DNA from 2 places in the Isoptericola sp. NPDC056578 genome. Region 2 is predicted to be linked to the other one. Evidence: riboswitches for the same ligand, from Rfam matches in the RefSeq annotation. Region 2 holds a riboswitch; the other holds the start of a gene.
What was found. A riboswitch is a leader RNA that binds a small molecule or an ion and turns the genes downstream of it on or off. The one in region 2 is predicted to bind S-adenosylmethionine.

Region 1: it holds a riboswitch for S-adenosylmethionine, as region 2 does, so the genes downstream of both, ACFQ80_RS12055 (aminotransferase class V-fold PLP-dependent enzyme) here and ACFQ80_RS01415 (O-acetylhomoserine aminocarboxypropyltransferase/cysteine synthase family protein) in region 2, are expected to answer to the same signal.

The regions. Positions count from the first base shown of each region.
Region 1 covers NZ_JBHTVC010000026.1:15,524-18,659, reverse strand. The annotation lists gene ACFQ80_RS12065 (protein kinase) at 1-670, opposite strand, end outside; gene ACFQ80_RS12060 (RNA polymerase sigma factor) at 670-1,350, opposite strand; SAM riboswitch class IV at 1,437-1,553, shown strand; gene ACFQ80_RS12055 (aminotransferase class V-fold PLP-dependent enzyme) at 1,588-3,030, shown strand; gene ACFQ80_RS12050 (CsbD family protein) at 3,104-3,136, opposite strand, start outside.
Region 2 covers NZ_JBHTVC010000002.1:97,133-100,268, reverse strand. The annotation lists gene ACFQ80_RS01425 (M20/M25/M40 family metallo-hydrolase) at 1-580, shown strand, start outside; gene ACFQ80_RS01420 (GNAT family N-acetyltransferase) at 688-1,155, shown strand; SAM riboswitch class IV at 1,242-1,355, shown strand; gene ACFQ80_RS01415 (O-acetylhomoserine aminocarboxypropyltransferase/cysteine synthase family protein) at 1,370-2,698, shown strand; gene ACFQ80_RS01410 (LLM class flavin-dependent oxidoreductase) at 2,695-3,136, shown strand, end outside.

The DNA.
Region 1 (3,136 bases), on a different contig from region 2:
AGGACAGCAGCGCGGACATCGCCCACAGGTCGGCGCGGGTGTCGACCGTGCCGGGGCCGGCCTGCTCCGGCGGCCGGAACCCTTCGGTGCCGCCCGCGACGGTCAGCCCGGAGCTGCGGGCCAGGTCTTTGCTCATGCCGAGGTCGGCCAGGACGAGGCGCTCGTCCGGCCGGACGACGGCGGCGGGAACGCCCTCGACCGCGCCCTCCGGGCCGGTGCGCAGCAGCACGTTGCCGGGGCTGAGGTCCCGGTGCACGAGGCGCGCGGCGTGCACGGCCTCGACCGCGGCGGCGAGCCCCCGGGCGACGGCGAGCACGTCGGCGGGCGTCGCCGTCCACCCGTCCGCCCGCAGGGCCGCGACGCGGGCCGCGAGGGTGCCGCGGTCGGCGAGCTCGAGGACGAGGTAGGGCTGCTGGCGGTCGCTCTCGCCGATGTCGTGCACGGCGACGACGTGCGGGCTCGCCACCCGCCGCAGCGCCCGGCCCTCCGCGATGAACCGCTCGCGGACCTCCGGGTTGAGGCTGTGGTTCTCGGCCAGCACCTTCACCACGACGACGTCGTCCAGCCGCTCGTCCACGGCGCGGTGCACGGTGGCGAACGACCCGACGCCGATCACGTCGCCCACCCGGTACCGCCCGAGCAGCGGCTCGGGCGCGGCGGGCGCGGCCATCAGGACAGGCTCCCGAGGGCCGCGGCCACGAGCGCGCGGCCGCGCGAGACCTGTGACTTCACGGTGCCGACGCTGCGACCCAGACGGTCGGCCACCTCCGCGTAGGGCAGGCCCTCGATGTCGCGCAGCGTCACGGGCTCGCGGTAGAGCTCGGGCAGGGCGGCGAGCGCGTCGCGCACGGTGGCGCGCGTGGCGATGAGGGAGCTCATCCGTTCCGACGGCCCGACGTCGTCGTCGGGCAGGGGAGCGGTGGCGCGCTGCCGTCGCAGGTGGTCGACCACCCGGTGGCGCACGATCCCGTGCACCCACGTGGTGACCCGCGACCCGCCCGCGAACGACCGGACCGACGTCGCCACGGAGACCAGCACGTCCTGGGAGACGTCGTCCACGGCGGCCTCGTCGAGCAGGGCGCCGCGCACGAAGCGCCGGACGACGCCGGACGCGTCCAGCAGCTCCACCAGCAGCTCGGTCGCGGGCGCGGAGCCCGCGGCGGCCCGCCCGCCGACGAGGTCGAGGACGTCGGCGGCGTCGTCCCCGGTCGCCGCGCGGGCGGCGAGCCCTGCGGCGTGGAGGTCGCCGCCGGCGAGGGCGCGGGCGACCAGCTCGGCCGGGGTTCCGACGGGGCTTCCGACGGGGCCTCCCGGAGGCGCGCCGGAGGCCGGAACGGTGCGATCGGGCATGCATCCAGCGTCTCACGCGACCGCATCGTGAGAAGGGGGCGGGCTCCGCTTGACCGTGTGGTGCTGCGCACGCACGATGGGCGGCAGGTCAAGAGCGCCAGCGCGAAGCCCCGGCTCGCTGGCCGGCAACCCTCCTCTCGCGGCGGGGTGCCCCGGGTGACGACCTGGCCCTGCGCCGTCCGGCGCGCGGGCAAGCGCGGGGAGCCACCTCCCCGGCACGACCGAGGAGGACCACGCATGACCACGCTCACCCCCGCGCCTGCGGTGCCCGCCGTGCGCGTCGGCGCCGTGCAGGACGTCGCACCCGTGCTGCCCGTCGTCGGCGGCGACACGCTCGTGCCGCTCGTCGACGGCCGTCAGCTGCCGTACGCCAACCTCGACGTCGCGGCGTCGGCGCCCGCCCTGCAGGCCGTGGCCGACCGGGTCGCGCGCGTGCTGCCGCTGTACGCCAGCGTCCATCGCGGCGCCGGCTACCTGTCGCAGGTCTCGACGGCCCTGTACGAGACGGCCCGCCGCACGATCGGCGCGTTCGTCGGAGCCCGGGAGGACGACCTCACGATCGTCACCCGCAACACGACGGACTCGCTCAACCTGCTCGCGGGCTGCGTGCCCGCAGACCCGGCCACGGGCGATCCCGGCCGCGTCCTCGTGCTCGACATCGAGCACCACGCCAACCTGCTGCCCTGGCAGCGCGTCACCGACGCGACCGTCGTCGCGGGCGGCCCGTCCGTGGCCGCCACCCTCGCGGAGATCGAGGAAGAGCTGGGGTCGGCCGCTGCCGCGGGCCGCCCCTACGCCCTCCTGGCGCTCACCGGCGCGTCCAACGTGACCGGCGAGGCGCTGCCCGTGGCCGACGTCGTCGCCGCCGCGCACGGCGCCGGCGCGCGCGTCGTGCTCGACGGCGCCCAGCTGGTGCCGCACCGCCGCTTCTCGCTCGCGGAGACGGGCGTCGACTACGTCGCGTTCTCGGGACACAAGACGTACGCGCCGTTCGGGGCCGGTGCCCTGGTCGGCCGGCGCGACTGGCTCGACGCCGGCACCCCGTACCTGGCCGGCGGCGGCGCCGTGCGCCGGGTGCGCACCACCACGACCGACTGGCACGAGGGCCCCGCCCGGCACGAGGCCGGCTCGCCCAACGTCGTGGGCGCGGTGGCGCTCGCTGCCGCGTGCGACGAGCTCGCCGCCCTCGACCCGTGGGTCGCGGCCGGGCACGAGGACGCCCTGCGACGCCGGCTCGTGGACGGGCTCGGCGAGATCGAGCGCGTCGAGGTCGTCCACGTCTGGGACGACGCCGTCGACCCGGTGGGCGTCGTGACGTTCACGGTCACCGGGTACGACCCCGGCCTCGTCGCCGCGTACCTGTCCGCCGAGCACGGCATCGGCGTGCGCGACGGCCGGTTCTGCGCCCACCCGCTGCTCGGCCGCCTCGGCTTCGACGCCGGCGCCGTCCGCGCGTCGGTGGGCCTCGGCACCGCGGGCGAGGAGGTCGAGCGGCTCGTCGCCGCCGTCCGCTCGCTCGTGACCGAGGGGCCGCAGGCGCAGTACGACGTCGTGGACGGGCTGTGGGTCGTCGTCGACGACCCGCGCCCCGTGCCCGAGGGCTCCGGCCTCGAGGGGCTGCTCGCCACCGCCGCGCTGGGCGCCGACGAGGCGTTCGGCTGCCTGCCCGACGACCTCTGAGCCGTCGGCCCCGCCCCGGGCGGACATGACGACGGGGCGCCACCGTGCGGTGGCGCCCCGTCGTGTCAGCGGGTCAGCCCTTGAACGCGTCCTTGACGTCGTCGCC
Region 2 (3,136 bases):
GGCGCCGGAGCCCGACCTGCGCGCCGCCCTGCTCGACCCGGAGCGGCTCGACGACGCGCTCCCGCGGCTCGGCGCCCTCGGCGCGGTCGCGCACGCCACGACGCACACGACGCTCGCCCCGACCGTCATCGGCGCCGGGTCCAAGCCGAACGTCATCCCGGGCCTGGCCGAGATCACGCTCGACATCCGCGTCCTGCCGGGCACCCGGCCCGGCGACGTCGAGGCGCTGCTCACCGAGACCCTCGGGGACCTGGCGGAGCACGTCGAGATCGTGGGCGACCGGTTCGGCGAGCCCTCCCTGTCGCCCACGGACAACGACCTGTACCGCGTCATCGAGCGGACGGTGTCGGCCCGCACCGGGGGCGCCCCCGTGGTGCCGACCCTCGGCACGGGCGGCACCGACGGGCGGTTCTACCGGCGCCGCGGCGTCCCGGCCTACGGCTTCGGGCTGCTCAGCGCCGACTGGGACCCCGGCGCGTGGCGCGGGCTGTTCCACGGCAACGACGAGCGGGTCGACGTCGCCTCCCTCGAGCTCACCACCGCCGCGCTGCACGACGTCGTCACGACGTTCCTGCGCTGAGGGCGGGCATGGGAACGGCCACCGCCAGGGTCCCCGGCCCCGCGACTCCCGGGGACGGCCCGCCGGGACCGGCGCGATGGGTCGCCACCGGATGGGACGACCCCCGCGTGGCCGCCCTCCGGGACGCCATGGACGCGGACCTCGCGCCCCGCTACGCCGCCCTGCGCGCCGAGCGGGCCCGCCTGTTCGCGGCGCGCGCGCCCGGCGGCCTCCAGGTCGTGCCGACGGCCGAGGAGGTCCTCGTGACCTGGTTGGCCCTCGTCGGCGACGAGCCTGTCGCGACGGCGTCGCTGCGCCGGCTCGGCACGCCGGACGCGGCGACCGACGCGGTGACGTACGAGGTCAAGCGGCTCTTCGTGCGCCCCGCCCACCGGCGGCGCGGCCTGGCGGCCGCGGCGTTGACGGCGGTGGAGGGCTCGGCGCGGGAGCGGGGGATCGGCGAGCTGCGGCTGCAGACCGGTGTGCTGCAACCGGAGGCGGTCGCGCTCTACGAGCGCGAGGGGTGGCGGCGGATCCCGCCGTACCCGCCCTACCCGCCCGAGTCGAGCGTCTGCTTCGTCAGGTCGCTGCGGTAGCTGGGACAGCACGTGCGGGTCCGGCATACGAGACCGCGCCGGACCGGGGTTGACGGCCGCGCCCTCGTCGGCTTCCCTGCGCCCCAGGTGACGAGCGCCAGTGCCAAGGCCCGGCTGGCTGGCCGGCAACCCTTCGACGTGACGGGGTGCCCCGGGAGCGACCTGACCGCTGCGCGACCGCGCGGGGGTAAGCACGGTTCTCCTGGAGACGACGTTGACGACCCTGACCGAGACGCACCCCACCGACCCGACCCGGCCCCACGGGTTCACGACGACACAGGTCCACGCCGGGGGTTCCGAGGGCGACGGCCCCGGGAGCGCGAGCCCTCGAGCGACCCCGATCCATCTCACGGCGGGGTTCCGGTTCGCCGGCTACGAGGACGCCGAGGCGCACTTCGGCGCCGGCGAGGGATACGCGTACACGCGCCACGGCAACCCGACCACGGAGTCCGTCGAGCGCCGGATCGCCCGCCTGGAGGGCGGTGCCGAGGCGCTGTTCCTCGCCTCGGGCCAGGCGGCGATCACGACGACGCTCCTCGGCCTCGTCGGCGCGGGCCAGCGCGTGCTCGCCTCGCCCAGCCTCTACGAGGGCACGCGGGGGCTGTTCCTGGAGAACCTGCCCCGCCTCGGGATCGAGACCGACTTCGTCGCGGACCCGGCGGACGTCGGCGCGTGGGAGCGGGCGATCACCCCGGACACCCGGGTCGTGTTCCTGGAGTCGATCCCCAACGCGCGCGGCGACGTGCACGACCTCGCCGCGATCGCGCGGGTCGCGCACGCCCGCGGTCTCGCGTTCGTCGTCGACAACACGCTGGCCACCCCGTACCTGCTGCGCCCGATCGAGCACGGCGCCGACGTCGTGGTGCACTCCGCGAGCAAGTTCCTCGCCGGGCACGGGTCGGTGCTGGGCGGGGTGGTGGTCGACGCCGGGACGTTCGACGCCGAGGCGTCGGGCCGGCTGTACCCGCACCTGGTCGCCCCGTCGCGGCTGGGCGCGGCGAGCCTCGTCGAGCGGCACGGCGGCCGGGCCCGGATCGCCTACCTCCGCGAGAGCGTCGCGCCGCGGTTCGGGCCGACCCCGTCGCCGATCAACGCGTTCCTCGTGGGGCAGGGCGTCGAGACGCTCTCGTTGCGCGTGGCACGGCAGAGCACGAACGCGCTGGCCGTCGCGCGGTTCCTCGACGGGCGGCCGGAGGTCGACCACGTGGACTACCCGGGCCTCGGCGCGAGCCCGTCGGACGGGCTCGCGCGCCGCTACCTGCCCGACGGGCAGGGCGCCGTCCTGCAGGTGACGCTCCACGGCGGCGCGTCGGCGGCGCGCCGGTTCGTCGAGGGCCTGGGGGTCGTCACGCACATGACGCACGTGGGCGACGTGCGCTCCCTCGTGCTGCACCCGGCGAGCACCAGCCACGTGCTGCGCACCCCGGCCGAGCAGGCCGCGCAGGGCGTCCACCCGGGCACGCTGCGCCTGTCCGTCGGCATCGAGGACCTGCCCGACCTCCTGGACGACCTCGAGCGCGGCCTCAAGGCGGTGGCGGCATGACCCGGCTGCAGCACCTCGGCTGGTTCCTCGCGCGCGGCTTCGGCCCGCACGGCTGGGGCCACGACTCCCTCGGGTGGGGCTACGACTGGACCCGGCCGGACCTCTACCAGGAGTCCGCGCGGGCGCTGGACCAGGCCGGGCTCGACCTGCTGATCATCGAGGACGCGCCGTCCCTCGGCGGGCCCGAGACGCTCGACCTGCGGGTGCGCGCCGCGTTCGGCGGGCCCAAGCACGACCCGCTCCTGCTGGCCCCGTACCTGTTCGCCGCGACGCGGCACCTCGGCGTCGTGCCGACCGTGAACCCGGCCGCCGTCCTGCCGTACACCGCGGCGCGGCAGCTCGCCTCGCTCCAGCACCTGTCCGGCGGGCGGCTCGGGATCAACGTCGTGACGGACGTCGGCAGCGCGCGGCACTTCTCCGACGCGCCACCGCTGTCCC